Regions from separate parts of the Rhizobium sp. ERR 1071 genome, predicted to be linked through region 1. Evidence: predicted binding sites of a transcription regulator. Region 1 holds the regulator's gene; the other holds the start of a gene.

Evidence for each region. Region 1 encodes LexA, which represses DNA repair genes until DNA is damaged. Its sites were predicted from a motif close to TGTTCNNNNTGTGTTCNG; they were not measured.
Region 2: dnaE (DNA polymerase III subunit alpha) is a predicted target of LexA. The motif match lies at 6,016-6,033, and genes of this name have one in related genera.

What each region holds. Positions count from the first base shown of each region.
Region 1 is NZ_VITM01000001.1:440,932-449,011, forward strand. Features, by position in the region: gene eno (phosphopyruvate hydratase) at 1-799, opposite strand, end outside; gene kdsA (3-deoxy-8-phosphooctulonate synthase) at 948-1,787, opposite strand; gene FBZ99_RS02225 (VOC family protein) at 1,784-2,671, opposite strand; gene lexA (transcriptional repressor LexA) at 3,091-3,813, shown strand; gene FBZ99_RS02235 (ComEC/Rec2 family competence protein) at 3,794-6,271, opposite strand; gene gltA (citrate synthase) at 6,553-7,842, shown strand; gene lpxB (lipid-A-disaccharide synthase) at 7,870-8,080, opposite strand, start outside.
Region 2 is NZ_VITM01000001.1:702,392-710,471, forward strand. Features, by position in the region: gene FBZ99_RS03550 (glycoside hydrolase family 25 protein) at 1-755, shown strand, start outside; gene FBZ99_RS03555 (L,D-transpeptidase family protein) at 950-2,221, shown strand; gene dnaE (DNA polymerase III subunit alpha) at 2,284-5,778, opposite strand; gene FBZ99_RS03565 (hypothetical protein) at 6,135-6,722, shown strand; gene FBZ99_RS03570 (DUF5680 domain-containing protein) at 6,802-7,269, shown strand; gene FBZ99_RS03575 (ABC transporter ATP-binding protein) at 7,277-7,960, opposite strand; gene FBZ99_RS03580 (lipoprotein-releasing ABC transporter permease subunit) at 7,975-8,080, opposite strand, start outside.

The DNA of each region.
Region 1 (8,080 bases):
TGGCGCCGGATTCCAGCGTGCGGCCTTCGCCTTCGAGAACGTACTTACCGTCCTTGAAGAATTCGGTCGAGGCGCAATCGAGGCCGAGAGCGATTTCGTCGCCCGGCTTATAGCCCGCCTTTTCGATTGATTTCATGATGAAGTCGAGAGCTGCCGGCGCGCTGGAAAGGCCGGGTGCGAAACCGCCTTCGTCACCGACGTTGGTGTTATGGCCCTGCGATGCCAGTTCCTTCTTCAGAACGTGGAAGACTTCCGAACCCATACGGACGGCTTCGCGGATCGAATCTGCACCGATCGGCAGGATCATGAATTCCTGGAAGTCGATCGGGTTATCGGCGTGAGCACCGCCGTTGATGATGTTCATCATCGGGACCGGCAGCAGACGGGCGTGAGCGCCGCCGACATAGCGGTAGAGCGGCAGGTTGGCGCTCTGGGCAGCAGCCTTGGCGACGGCCAGCGAGACGCCGAGGATAGCGTTTGCACCAAGGCGCGACTTGTTCGGCGTGCCGTCAAGCTCGATCATGATGTTGTCGAGCTGGATCTGGTTTTCGGCGTCCATGCCGCCGATGGCGTCGAAGATTTCCGAATTGACGGCTTCGACGGCCTTCTCGACACCCTTGCCATGGTAGCGCTTGCCGCCGTCGCGAAGCTCGACGGCTTCATGCGCGCCGGTCGATGCGCCCGACGGAACCGCCGCGCGGCCCAAGCTGCCATCTTCGAGGTAGACATCGACTTCGACAGTCGGATTGCCACGGCTGTCGAGTATCTCGCGGGCGATAATGTCGGTGATTGCGGTCATGATAGCTTCCTGCTCGCTGGTTTATAAATCGATTTAAATCGTCTTAATCGAAGGCGCGGAAATTACAATGGCGATCCGCGCCGCGATTTGGCACTCCTGCAGGCCCGTAACGTAAATTCATGTCAGCCTGTTGAATGCCGGCTACGTTTCAAGCCTTGGCAATGGCGTCGAAGGCCAGCAGCTTCTCCAGAAGCCGTGGCATATCCTTCAAATAGACCATGTTTGGGCCGTCGGACGGTGCATTGTCGGGATCCTCATGCGTCTCCACGAAGAGACCGGCAACGCCGACAGCGACGGCCGCGCGCGCCAGCGTCTCGACGAAGCGGCGGTCGCCGCCGGTCGAGCCGCCCTGCCCGCCAGGCTGCTGCACGGAATGGGTCGCATCGAAGATGACGGGCGCGCCCATCGCCGCCATGATCGGCAGCGAGCGCATATCCGAGACCAGCGTGTTGTAGCCGAAGGAGGCACCGCGCTCGCAGAGAAGAATATTCGGGTTGCCGCTGTCGTTCAGCTTGGCAAGCACGTTCTTCATGTCCCACGGCGCCAAGAACTGGCCTTTCTTGACGTTGACCACGCGGCCGGTCTTGGCGGCTGCAACCAAAAGATCGGTCTGGCGCGACAGAAAAGCAGGGATCTGCAGGATATCGACCGTCTTGGAAACGATGGCGCACTGCTCTTCCGTATGGATATCGGTCAGAACCGGAAAGCCATATTCCTTCTTCAGGTCTTCAAAGACTTCCAGCGCCTTTTCCAGGCCGATGCCACGCTTGCCTGACAGCGATGTGCGGTTCGCCTTGTCGAAGGAGGACTTGTAGACAAGGCCGATGCCCAGCTTGCCGCAGAGTTCCTTCAGGACGCCGGCAACCATGAACGCATGGTCGCGGCTTTCCATCTGGCAGGGGCCGGCAATCAGCGACAGCTTTGCAGTATTGGAAAAGAGGACCTTGGAGGCACCCTCGCCGACGGTGACTTCCGAATTCGTGCTCATATTATCTCCTCAAAGGCGAACAATGCGCCCTGACCGGGTGCCAACCTCGCCAATAGACGATTGTTCTTACGCGTATAGGTGACGCCGTTAGCAGTGAAATGCGACGATGTCACGGAAAGATCGCGCGTTTTGAAAAGGATTGCACGTGCTCTGAGCCCCGGATCATTCGTGCGAACAGGTAGATCATAGAATGCCTCCATTCCTTCCGGCGTCAAAATCTCCAGATCGGCATTGGCAGCCTTGATCGTCAGGCCAAAGGAATGCTCCATAATGCGCGGGCCACCGACAAGCTCCTCGAAGAAGCCGCGATAGGCCGCCGGCTTCGGCGCGCAAAGCGCTACCCGCGCGATACCAGTCACGCCGTTTTCGTGACGCTCGAGCACACTGCGGTCAGCCGGCAGCGGATTGATGCGCTGACAGCAGAAAGCGAGAAAATCCGGCGCGCGCAGATCGGCGGCGAAGGCAAGACGAAAACCGGCCGTGGTTTCCGTTCCATCCGGCATCTTCATCGGACGGGAGAAATCCAGCATTCGCCCCGCCGAAATCGCAGCCGCTTTGAAACGCTTATCATCCGCCACCGCATCATCCGTACCGAACACCACTGCCGAAAAGCCATTTTCGCCCACCCGGAAGCGATAGGCTTGATCGCGGGCAACAAAAACATTGCCATCCATGATGCTCTTCTCGCACTGCTCCGCAGACGCGACGCCCAGAGGTTCGAGATAGGTTTTATCGGCAAGGAAGACGCAGGCATTCTGCGTGCCAAAGGGATGGCGCGCATCTGGAGCCACTGTAAAACCGAGCTTGCCGAGGCGCTCGCGTGCCAAAGCGATATCGACGGTCGGCAGCACGAGATGATCCAGCGGATGCGGAGACGAAATCATGGCTTCTCCTGTTTGCTTGCCGAAGCAGATTTGCGCCCATCCCCCGCGCAATTCAAGATGGAAGCATGGAACACCCGGAGCACACGACATGGATCGAAGGCAATCTCGCAAACGTGATTGCTGATTCTCTGCCATGGCTGGCTCATGCAGCCGCGCGGCACGTTCATCCAAATGCTCGGCGCACGGGCTGAACGACAAAGTCGCGGAAGCGAGTAGAGCGGCATTTTTCTTATTTTTCCGTAAGTTAACGGAGACATAGCGCGCCGATGTTCCGAGCCGATCCATTCGCAAATGGCAATTATTTAACTGACCTCACAAGGCTTTACCGAAATTTAAGTACTTGCGGAACACATATGGAACATATAGTGTCCGTTCTGGATTTGTTTCGCAGCTTTTCTTGATTCTGGGGTTCCAAGACGATGTTGACGCGCAAGCAGCAGGAACTGCTTCTCTTCATTCACGAACGCATGAAGGAATCCGGTGTTCCACCATCCTTCGACGAGATGAAGGATGCATTGGATCTGGCATCGAAATCCGGTATTCATCGCCTGATCACGGCGCTGGAGGAGCGGGGCTTTATCCGCCGGCTGCCGAACCGGGCCAGAGCGCTCGAAGTCATCAAGCTTCCCGACGCCTATAATCCGAGCCTGCAGCAGCGCCGCGGCTTTTCTCCGAGCGTTATCGAAGGCAGCCTCGGAAAGCCGCAGCCCGTTGCCCCGCCCGCTCCGTCGAAGGTGGCAAATGACGATCACAATGGCTCGGCGTCGGTGCCCGTAATGGGCCGGATCGCTGCCGGTGTTCCGATTTCTGCCATCCAGAACAATACGCACGACATCACTGTTCCCGCCGACATGCTCGGCTCCGGCGAACATTATGCGCTTGAAGTTCGTGGGGATTCGATGATCGATGCCGGCATCTTCGACGGCGATACGGTCATCATCCGCAATTCGACGACGGCCAATCCCGGCGACATCGTCGTGGCGCTGGTCGATGACGAAGAGGCGACACTGAAGCGCTTCCGTCGCAAGGGTGCTTCCATCGCGCTTGAGGCTGCAAACCCGGCATACGAAACCCGCATCTTCGGACCGGATCGCGTGAAGGTCCAAGGCAAGCTCGTTGGCCTTATTCGCCGCTATCACTGACCGGTGAATTGTCGATGGCGGGTGACGTGGGCGCAATTGGCGCGTCGAATTTGCCGGTGCGCCAATCGTAGGTTCGATGCCTGGTCCAGGGACGCTGCGGGTTCTCGAATGCGGTTGAGAGGATGGGCTTGTCTCCGGTAAGCACCATTTCGATGGAGCCGGTTTTGCGCAATGTCGCACCGGTTATGAGCATCGCTCCGGAACGGCAATGGTCGAGCCGTAGCCGGATTGGCGTCACGATAATGTTCCCCGTGTCGCAAGCCGCAGGCAGGTAGGCCGCGTTTTCGATAGTGACCAATATCGCGCCGTTTTCAAGCATGGCCGCGCACCATGCTCCTTTCTGGCAGGCGAAACTGCCTTGCATGGTGCGGTCCAAGGCTTCTTCCATTGCGATACGGACCGCCTTCTGTTCTTCACTGTTCAATCGCTTATAACGATCTGCCTTGCCGATTTGTGGAAGTCGGCTGTCAGCCGGGAGCATGGTCGGAGGCTGATGGTCCGCCGCAACCAGTGCCTTTTGCCATTGTTCGAAAATGAAGGCCTGCGGTCTCTCGCGATTGGTCGCGAGTATATCGTCCTGGCGCAATGCGACCAGGACGCCATCTTCGGAGATCATCAGGTCGGGTTTCGGTACGCCAGATCCGAATGCCGCCAAGCCCATGGACAAGAGCGATAATAGCAGGCCCAGATGGCGAAGCCGGGTCCGCAATATGCTCATGATCAGGAAGCCGATAATGAATGTGGGCATCAGCCAGGCCGGCTGGCGACCGAAGGTAATGTCACCTCCCCAACCAGCTACGGTTCTTGCGATCATGATAACGAGTTCCAGTCCCTCTCCGGTGACTTTCCAGAAAGGCCCGTCGAGACCGAGCGGCATGAGCAGCATCGCCATCATCCCGAACGGCATAACGATGAAAGAAACGACGGGCATTGCCGCAAGGTTGGCGGCGAGCCCATATGTCGCCAACCGGTGAAAATGCTCGATCGAGAAGATAGCGGTCGATGCGCCACCGATGAACGAGGTCGACGTCACGCCTGCGAAGAAACGTGTGACGAACAATAGCGGACTTAGTACACGAAGGCGCGGCAGGATGTTTTCACGATGCCGCCGCCGTTTCCAGAGCGAATAGCCCGACACCAGCGCCAGCGTTGCGGCATAGGACATCTGGAAGCTCGGGCCGAGCACTTGCGACGGCGACAGTACAAGAATGACAATGGCAGAAAGTGCGACGTTGCGCAGACTGATCGATGGCCGATCGAAAAGCACGGCCACGAGCATGATCGCCATCATGATGAAGGCACGCTCGGCGGATACGCCGAAGCCGGAGATGAGATAATAGGCCGTTACAGTGAGAAGCGCGCCGAGGGCTGCGAACTTCTTGGTCGGCCAGGCCTGCGCGACACCGGGAAACAGGCTGAACAAGTAGCGTAGGCCGATGTAGAAAATGCCGGCCGACAACGCCATGTTCAGACCGGAAATTGCAATGATATGGGTCAGACCGGCAATTCTCAGCGCTTCGGTCGTATCCTTGGAGATTGCGCGTCTCTCATCGGTGACAAGCGCTGCGGCAAAGGCGCCGGTATCTCCCGGCAAGGTTTGCCTGATCCTGTCGCCTATGCTGTTGCGCAGGCCAGCGAGCCAGATATCGGCCGCATCCAATAAGGAGCCGGCCGCGTTATCACCGGATGGCGACAGTAATTCCGGTGTTCCGTAGGCAAAGCCGTTCGCACCGATACCGTTGAAATAAGAACTGAAGGCGAAATCATTGAGACCGGTCAATGCTGGTCCTGCCGGAGGAGTCAGGCGCGCCCTACCCCGGATCCGATCACCTAAATCGAACGGTTCCGCCTGCTTGCGCACGAAGATCGTAACCCGCTGCGGCGCGCGGCGAATGGAAGGTTTTTCCGTTGCCTCGACGCGGATGACATAGCGCCAGCGTCCATTGTCATAGGATTCCCGTCGTTCGATCTGACCGGTCACGGTCGTGGTCACGGCCGAATCGAGCATGACGGTAGAAACCCGCCAGCTCTCGCATTGCGCCAGCGCCATGCCCAGGCAAAGGAGCATGCCTGCCAAAAGAAGATGGCGAAACAGCCTGCCTGCCTCCTGCATGAGCGCGAAGCCGCTGGTGAAGACCAACAGGCCTACAAGAACAGCCTGTGGAGGCGGATCGCTGCCAGCCTTGAACCAGAAAATTGCACCAAGGCCCATATAGATCGGCGCAAGCAGGACCGCGCGACCATGGGCCGCCTCCTCTTCGATCAATCCGAAGGTGCCAAGCCGAATGCGGCTTGATACCCGCAATAGCCGGGATGTCAGCCGCGTCTGGTCCTGCGTCCGTTCCCGTCGCGGCACTTCGGCGGGCAAGATATTCGTGGCAACAACAGGGCGAGGCTGCGAGAGCGCAGCAACGTCCCCACCCTCTTTCCGCTGCTCGGATGCCTCCAAATTAGGCACTCGCCGCCGTCCCCACGCAAAACTACAGCTTTTGCGCGATTTTTGCCGTTAGCAGGCGATGAATTCAACCAAAATCGACGCAAACAGGGCTCAATTGGGCCGGTTTCGCCGCCTAGCATAATTAGAGGCGCTTCTGCAGTGCCCAAAAGTTGATACTGCATTGCACAATTCAGCGTTAGGATAACTTGGCATTAGGCTCGGGATCATATAGCTAGTCGGTAGTCGCTTAACCTTTTGGCGCTTTTTATGGCGTCAATCCCGCCAAATCTTGGAGGATCAGCATGACGGAACAAAGCGCGAAACTAACTTGGGGTGAAAAGACGGTGGACCTGCCGGTCAAGACCGGAACCATCGGCCCGAGTGTCATTGATATTGGTGCCCTTTATAAGAACACCTCCACTTTCACTTACGATCCTGGTTTCACCTCCACCGCGTCGTGCGAGTCGAGCATTACCTACATCGATGGCGACGAAGGCGTTCTGCTGCACCGCGGCTATCCGATCGATCAGCTGGCCGAACACGGCGATTTCCTCGAAGTTTGCTACCTCCTTCTCTACGGTGAACTGCCGACGGCAGCGCAGAAGAAGGACTTCGACTATCGCGTAACCCACCATACGATGGTGCACGAGCAGATGTCGCGCTTCTTCACCGGCTTCCGCCGCGACGCACATCCGATGGCCGTCATGTGCGGCTGCGTTGGCGCGCTTTCCGCCTTTTATCACGACTCGACCGACATTACGGATCCGCACCAGCGCATGGTCGCAAGCCTGCGCATGATCGCCAAGATGCCGACGCTCGCCGCCATGGCGTACAAGTACCATATCGGCCAGCCCTTTGTTTACCCGAAGAACGACCTCGACTACGCGTCGAACTTCCTGCGTATGTGCTTTGCGGTTCCTTGCGAAGAATACGTCGTCAATCCGGTGCTTGCCCGCGCCATGGACCGCATCTTCATTCTGCATGCCGATCACGAGCAGAATGCTTCGACGTCGACGGTTCGTCTGGCAGGCTCTTCCGGCGCCAATCCGTTTGCCTGTATCGCTGCAGGCATTGCCTGCCTCTGGGGACCGGCTCACGGCGGCGCCAACGAAGCTGCGTTGAACATGCTGAACGAAATCGGCACGGTCGACCGCATTCCGGAATTCATCGCCCGCGCCAAGGACAAGAACGATCCGTTCCGCCTGATGGGTTTCGGCCACCGCGTCTACAAGAACTACGACCCGCGCGCCAAGATCATGCAGAAGACGGCGCACGAGGTTCTCGGCGAGCTCGGCATCAAGGACGATCCGCTGCTCGATATCGCGATTGAACTGGAGCGTATCGCTCTGACCGATGAATATTTCATCGAAAAGAAGCTGTATCCGAACGTCGACTTCTATTCCGGCATCACGCTGAAGGCTCTCGGCTTCCCCACGACCATGTTCACCGTTCTGTTCGCTCTTGCCCGCACCGTCGGCTGGATCGCTCAGTGGAACGAAATGATCGAGGATCCGCATCAGCGCATCGGCCGTCCGCGCCAGCTCTACACCGGCGCTCCGCTGCGCGAATATGTGCCTGTTTCCAAGCGCTAAGCTTCGGTATTGAAACAAAAAAACCGGTCAGAGATGACCGGTTTTTTTATGGGCTAGAACGTCCAGAACAATCTGCGCAGCCTTGTCGCCAGGCGGCTCCTTCGTCTGCATCCGTTCCCAGACCAGATCGTAGCCAGCAAGCATCGCCGCACGCTCCGGCGTATCGCTCGACAGGCGCTCCATATAACGAGCCAGCATGCCCGGCCGCAGAACATCGTTGATGAGCTCAGGCAGAACG
Region 2 (8,080 bases), 260 kb from region 1:
CGCTCGCCATGCTCTCTCCATCAAACCCGATGCCCCGCGCCCTGAGGCAGCAGCCGATGCAGATCTACAGCCATCGCTTCCGCGATGCCAAGCCGATCAACTTCGGTACGTCTACCTCGCCCCGGAAGCTCGCCGTCCATGGCGTCGACGTCTCGCGCTGGCAGGGCGAGATCGACTGGGATACGCTGCGCACACAGGGTGCGAACTTCGTCTACATCAAGGCAACGGATGGCGGCGATCATCTCGATCCCATGTTCAAGAAGAACTGGCGTGCCGCCCAGCAGGCCGGCCTGAAGCACGGCGCCTATCACTTCTTCTATTGGTGCCGGACTGCGGGAGAGCAGGCCGACTGGTTCATCCGCAACGTGCCCAAGGAGGCCGGAGCGCTGCCGCCTGTCATCGACGTCGAATGGAATGGCGAGTCGAGCTGCAAGCGGCGTCCTTCGCGCGAGCAGGTTCTCGCCAAGATGCAGGTCTTCATGGACAAGCTGGAAAAGCATTACGGCCAGCGCCCGATCGTCTACACCGCACCGGATTTCTATCGCGACAATCTCAGCGGCGAGCTGCTCGACTACCCCTTCTGGCTGCGCGCCGTGGCTCAACATCCATCCAAGGTCTATCCGGGCCGCAAATGGCTGTTCTGGCAATATTCCGGCTCCGGCGTATCCCATGGCGTCGAAGGCAGGATCGACCTCAACGCCTTCCACGGCAGCGAGCAGGACTGGCACAACTGGGTGGCCTCCAACGTCCACTGATCGCACATAAGCCGCAGATTTCATTCATCGCCGAAGCAGAGTGTGGCCGCCCCGCTTCGGCGATGCTGTATTGGGCTGGCATTCGGCGAACTCACGTTTTCATGGACGCGGAAAGGCATGAGTTTTCGGCAAGTCTTCCTTAAACTTCGAAGTCTAACCTTGGGCGCAACGAGTATTGCGTTCTGGTTGTGTCTATGAAGCCATTTTTGTTGCTGGGGCTCGCGCTGTTGTCAGCCACCGCCCTTTCTCATCCCGTCTTTGCTGCGCCGGATGCCCGCACCCTGCAGATCGTGGTGTCGAAGGACAGGCAGTCGCTTGCGGTCTATGACGGCGACAAGGTGATCGCGACTTCGAAGGTTTCCACCGGCAAGCGCGGGCACACGACCCCGAGCGGCATCTTCTCCATTCTGGAAAAGAAGGTCTATCACGAGTCCAACCTCTACTCGGCCTCGCCTATGCCCTTCATGCAGAGGCTGACCTGGTCGGGAATTGCGCTGCACGAGTCCAACTCGGTGCCGAATTATCCGGCGTCCCATGGCTGCGTGCGCATGCCGAAGGCCTTTGCCAAGATGCTCTATCAAATGACCGAGCGCGGCGTCCATGTCGTCATCGCCGATCAGCCGCTCGTGCCGCAGCCATTCGAAAACGCGACGCTGTTCCAGCCGCTGCCAGCACCACCGCCGGCGCTGTTTTCCGGCATCGAACTGCGTCCCATGACCGCGAGCTTCCTGCCGCAGGCACAGCCGTTGCAGGTCGCGACGAATGACGTAACCTCGATCAAGATACCGAAGGCACAGGAGACTCTAGCGCCACCGGCCGATCCAGCGCCGCTCAGCATCCTCATCACCCGGCGCGGGCTGCGCGAAAACGTGCGCGACCTACAGGGCATCCTGAACGGAATGGGCTTTATCACCGGAACACCCGACGGGATGCTCGGGCCGGCGACGGTGCAGGCGATCGAAGACTTCAAGAAGGCACATAATATCAAGACGACGGGCGGCCTTGTCAGCCCCGCGCTGATGAAGGCGGTCTATGCCGCCGCCGGCAAGGGCGAACCGCCGAACGGTGCGATCATGGTCCGCCAGAACTTCAAGCCGCTCTTCGAAGGCCCCGCAATTATCGCCGAGCCGCAAGAAGCGCTCGGCGTGCATTTCTTCACCGCCAACGCCATCGACCGGATCAGCGGAAAGGCCGACTGGTTCGGCATGACGCTCGAAGAAGATTTGAGCAAGCAGACGAAGAAGCGCTACGGCATCACCAGCGAGGAGCAATCGCAATCGTTCGACGCAGCCGGACAGGCGCTCAATCGCATCACCATTCCCGACGATATCCGTCACCGCATCGAGGATTTGCTGACAGCCGGATCGTCATTGACGATTTCCGATACCGGTGTCGGACCGGAAACCGGCAACGAGACCGATTTCATCACCATTACCAACAATGGCGCGCTGGGTAAGAAGGGCTAGAGCCTTTTTGTTTTTACGCAATTCCGGACGGAAAACCGCTATCCACTTTTCCTGGAATTGCTTCAGACCAGCTCCACGTCGATCACGCCGGGTGCCGTGCGCAAGGCAGCAGCGATTTCGGGCGTGATGCGATATTTCTCCGGCAGTGCCACCTCGACCTCGCGCATTCCTTCCTCCTTGATGACGATGAAGGAAACCAGGCCATCGCCCTTGGCGTTCAGATGCGCGGCAACGGCTTTCAGCGGGCCGGAATCGCGGACATAGACGCGTAGTGCCTTCTGCATCTGCAACGACTTCTCCTCTAGCGACTGCGCCGTCTGCAGGCGCAGGCTGATGCCTTCCGGGCGCTCATCTGCCTGGGCGGTAATGACGAAGGATTTGCCGACTTCGAGCACGTCACGATACTGGTTGAGCGTTTCCGAGAAAAGCACGGCTTCGAACTGGCCCGAGGCATCAGAGAAGACGAAGATGCCCATCTTGTTGCCGGTGCGCGTCTTGCGCTCCTGCTTGGAGATAACCGTGCCGGCGAGACGGCCGTTGCTGGCGCCCTGCTTTACGGCGGCGGAGAACTCGGCAAACGGCTGCACCCGCATCTTGTCGAGCACACTCTTATAAGTATCGAGCGGATGTGCCGTCAGATAGAAGCCGAGCACCTGGAATTCGCGCAGCAAACGCTCCGAGGCGAGCCATGGCGTATAGGGCGGAAACACGATCTTTTCCGGACCGGAGGCTGCACTTCCGAACATGTCATGCTGGCCGCTGCGCTTGTTTTCCTGCGCCACCTGGGCATAGCCCATGATGCGATCGAGGCCGGCGATCAGCTGGGCGCGGTCGATTTCGAAGCAATCGAAAGCGCCGGCGCAGATCAGGCTTTCCAGAACGCGGCGGTTGATCTGCTTGGGATCGATGCGCAGGCAGAAATCTTCGATGCCGGCAAAGGGTTTGTCGCCGCGCACCTCGACGATATGGTCGACGGCGGATTCACCGACGCCCTTGATGGCCGCCAGAGCATAATAGATGCGGTTATCACCCGTCTCGAAATGGCGGAACGAGGTCTGCACGGAAGGTGCGATGACCTCGATGCCAAGCCGCTTGGCATCCTGACGGAAGTCGTTGACCTTTTCGGTGTTGGACATATCGAGCGTCATCGACGCTGCCAGGAACTCCACCGGATAGTGCGCCTTCATATAGGCGGTCTGGTAGGAGACGATGGCGTAGGCGGCGGCATGCGACTTGTTGAAGCCGTAATTGGCGAATTTCGCGAGCAGATCGAAGATGACGTCGGCCTGGCCCTTCGAAACGCCGTTCTTGATGGCTCCGTCGACGAAGCGCTCGCGCTGCTGGTCCATCTCCGCCTTGATCTTCTTACCCATGGCGCGGCGCAGAAGATCCGCTTCGCCGAGCGAATAGCCGGAAAGCACCTGGGCGACCTGCATCACCTGTTCCTGGTAGACGATAACGCCCTGGGTTTCCTTAAGAAGATAGTCGATCTTCGGATGGATCGATTCGATCTCTTCCTCGCCATGCTTGCGGGCATTATAGACCGGGATATTCTCCATCGGGCCGGGACGATAGAGCGCTACGAGCGCGATGATATCCTCGATGCAGTCGGGACGCATGCCGATCAGCGCCTTGCGCATGCCCGCACTTTCCACCTGGAACACGCCGACCGTCTCGCCGCGCGAGAGCATCTCATAGCTCGGTTTGTCGTCGAGCGGTATGCTGGCAAGATCGATCGAGATGCCGCGCTTGGCAACGAAATCGACGGCCGTCTTGAGGACAGTCAGCGTCTTCAAGCCGAGGAAGTCGAACTTCACCAGACCGGCCTGCTCCACCCATTTCATGTTGAACTGGGTGACCGGCATGTCGGAGCGCGGATCGCGATACATCGGCACGAGCTTCGACAGCGGACGGTCGCCGATCACGATACCGGCGGCGTGCGTCGAGGCGTGGCGATAGAGGCCTTCGATCTTCTGGGCGATGTCGAGCAGACGAGCGACGACCGGCTCCTTGTCCGCCTCCTCCTGCAGGCGCGGCTCCTCCTCGATCGCCTTGCTGAGCGGGGTCGGATTGGCGGGATTGTTCGGCACCAGCTTGCAGATCTTGTCCACTTGGCCATAGGGCATTTCGAGCACGCGACCGACGTCGCGCAAGGCTGCGCGCGCCTGCAGCGAACCGAAGGTGATGATCTGCGCCACCTGCTCGCGGCCGTATTTGGCCTGCACGTAACGGATCACCTCTTCGCGCCGGTCCTGGCAGAAGTCGATATCGAAGTCCGGCATGGAGACGCGTTCCGGATTGAGGAAGCGCTCGAACAGCAGCGAGAAGCGCAGCGGATCGACGTCGGTGATGGTCAGAGCGTAGGCGACCAGCGAGCCCGCACCGGAACCGCGGCCCGGGCCGACGGGGATATCGTGGCGCTTGGCCCACTTGATGAAGTCCGCGACGATCAGGAAGTAGCCGGGAAACTTCATGCGCTCGATAACGCTGAGTTCGAATTCCAGCCGCTCGCGATAATCCTTTTCCGCATAGCCGGGTGCCATGCCGAGCGAGGCGAGACGCTGGTCGAGACCCTCAATCGCCTGAGCGCGCAGCTCGGCGGCCTCGGCGCGTTCCGCCTCCTCCGCATCGTCCGTGGCGCCGGTGAAGCGCGGCAGGATCGGCTTGCGGGTCTTCAGGATGAAGGAGCAGCGGCGAGCGATCTCGACCGTATTCTCCAGCGCTTCGGGCAGATTGGCGAAGAGTTTCGCCATGTCGGCACGGCTCTTGAGATAATGATCCGGCGTCAGGCGGAACCGCGTATCGTCCGAGACAATGGCATTGTGGGCCACCGCCATCAAAGCGTCATGCGCATCATAATCATCCCGCGTCGGGAAAAATGCTTCGTTGGTGGCAACGAGCGGGATGTCATGCTCATAAGCAAGCTTGATCATCTTCTGCTCGTGACGACGATCATAGGTGCCATGGCGCTGCAATTCGACATAAAGCCTGTCGCCGAACAGCTGCTTCAGCCTCAACAACCGAGAGAGCGCCTGGGCGGCGTGCCCTTCTTTCAACGCCATATCGACGGGACCGGTGAGCGAACCGGTGAGTGCAATCATTCCTTCCGTGCCGATTTCATCCAGCCATGATGCTGCAATGTGAACGGCGCTGTTGCCCTCGCCGCCGAGATAAGCGCGGCTGACGAGATCAACGAGGCGCTCATATCCCCGCTCGGTTGCGGCAAGCAGAACGATGGATGGCAGCTTCGCCAGAGCCTGCTGCGGCCCGCGCTTCTCGCCCTCGCCGCCATCCTCCATATCGATCGACAGCTGACAGCCGATGATCGGCTGCAGCCCCTCATCCATCGCCTTTTGCGAGAATTCCAGGGCAACGAACAGATTGTTGGTATCGGTAATGGCAATAGCCGGCTGACTGTCCCCGGCAGCCTTGGCCAATATCTTCTTGAGCGGCAATGCGCCCTCTAGCAGAGAATAGGCGGAATGAACCCTGAGGTGCACGAATTCCGGCATTTCGCCGACCGGCGCTGCCGCGCCGCTGCCACCTGCATCCGCCATTTCATACCCTTCCGCACACCTGAATGAATCAGCGGCATTTTCGGCATTGCGGACCGTAAAGTCCAGAAGTTTGCTCCCATCAAATATGGGAACAGCATGTGCAAATGGGGGACAAAACTTACATCGCCATCATGATGAGGGAAAAGCTGGCAACGAACATGACGATGGAAGTGAATGCTGCAACGTCTCGAATAATGTCGGTCATTTAGGCGCTCCTTACTCGTTATGTTTCTTTTTTGTTCCATTTTTGTTCGAGAGTCAATAGACACATCAGGAAATTTCATTGGACGGTTTTCTGCCCTCAGATGGACGCCGGCACAACCGAGCGTTATGCAAGGGCAAACAGGGAGATCACGATGAAATCACTTGCCTGCGCTCTCGCCATTCTTTTGACCGCAACTGCGGCTCAAGCAGAAAATACATCTGCACCCGAGCGCATCGTCGACGCTGCAATCGGCGACTGGAACAAGGACGGGAAACCGGACCTTGCCATTCTGGTAGCTCCCCCGGCGGACAAGCAGGCCGAAACCTCCATCGGCATCTACATCTATCTGCGTGACAACGAGCATTCCCTATTGCAATTGGCAGCAAGCGCTCCTGACAAGATCTGGGGTAGAGCCAGCGGTGTTTACGGCCAGGAACCTTCGATCGCCGCGCTGCCGAACGGTTCGATCGCAATCACCTCGCAGAACGATGCAATCGGCCGCGATCGTTGGCATCAAACGCTAACACTTGCCTATCGCAACAACGGTTTCGTGGTGGCCGGCTACACTTACGATGCCCGCGATACGCTCGAACCGGATAATAGCCAGACCTGCGACTACAATGTATTGACCGGTAAGGTGACGAAAGGCAGCAAGACGCTGAAGACCGACGCCAAGACCATCAACATTCAGGATTGGCAGGATGAGATCGGGGAGAAGGCCTGCGGGCTCGGCCATTAACAACGCATGTTCACTTTTTGTTCTTTACACTTCTTCGGATCCATGGCATCTTGGCCGCTCACCAAAATTGGAGAGGGTCATGCCGGATCTTGCCGAGCTGAACGATTTTATTGTCGCCGCCAAAGCCGAGACCTATGTTGGTGACGGCGAGCGGCTGCCGTCCTGCCGAAGCGGCTCGCATGACATCGGTTATGCGAGCGGCCGCTGGCGCTATCTCGACAGCTATTTCGGCGGCACGGATTTCGCGGGACAGGAACTCGTCTGGCATGACGACAAGCCGGTATGGGCCATGAACTATTTCGGCCATATCGTCGAGCCCGATCTGATCGACGGAACGCGAGCCGGCATGGTTATCAAGGCGGCACTTCTGCGCCTCTATCAGGATGAAAAACGTTTTCTAGGCGGCTTCGAATTCGAACATGTCTATGGCCGCTATATCGACCGCAGCACCGGATCGTGCGACCACTTTATCGGGCACGAAGCCATCATGGTGAAAGAGCGCAAGGCCTATGAGCTGGATTATCGCGGTGGCCTGATCGTCCCGTAACGGCCAATCAGACTTCGACCACCTTGCCTTCACTCAGCGTGACACGGCGATCCATCCGGGCCGCAAGCTCGTGATTGTGGGTGGCGATCAGAGCAGCGAGGCCTGACTGGCGTACCAGAGCCTCAAGTGCATCGAAAACGTAATGCGCCGTTGCCGGGTCGAGGTTGCCGGTGGGCTCATCCGCCAGCAGCACCAGCGGCGCATTGGCGACAGCACGGGCGATCGCGACACGCTGCTGCTCGCCACCGGAGAGCTCGGCGGGGCGGTGATCGCCACGATGGCCAATGCGCATGTAGTCGAGAAGCTGAGAAGCACGCTCGCTCGCATCTTTACGCGAGAGCCCGGAAATAAGCTGCGGCATCATGATATTCTCAAGTGCCGAGAACTCGGGCAGCAGGTGATGGAACTGATAGACGAAGCCTATTTCGCTGCGGCGCACGGCGGTCCGCCTATCGTCGGACAAGCCTTCGCAGGCCTGACCATTGACGAGCACCTCGCCGCCATCCGGATGCTCAAGCAGCCCGGCCACATGCAGAAGCGTCGACTTGCCCGTGCCTGATGGCGCGACAAGCGCGACGATCTCACCGCTATGCAAAGTGAAATCAGCGCCTTTCAGGATCGACAGCCGCGTCTCGCCCTGCCCGTAGTGACGCTCCACGCCAGAGAGCTGGAGAACGACGTTGCGTTTCATCAAATGGAATATCCTTATTCGTAGCGCAGCGCTTGCACCGGATCGAGCCGCGATGCGCGCCAAGCCGGAAAGATGGTGGCAAGGAAGGACAGAGTGAGCGCCATCACGATGACGGAGATG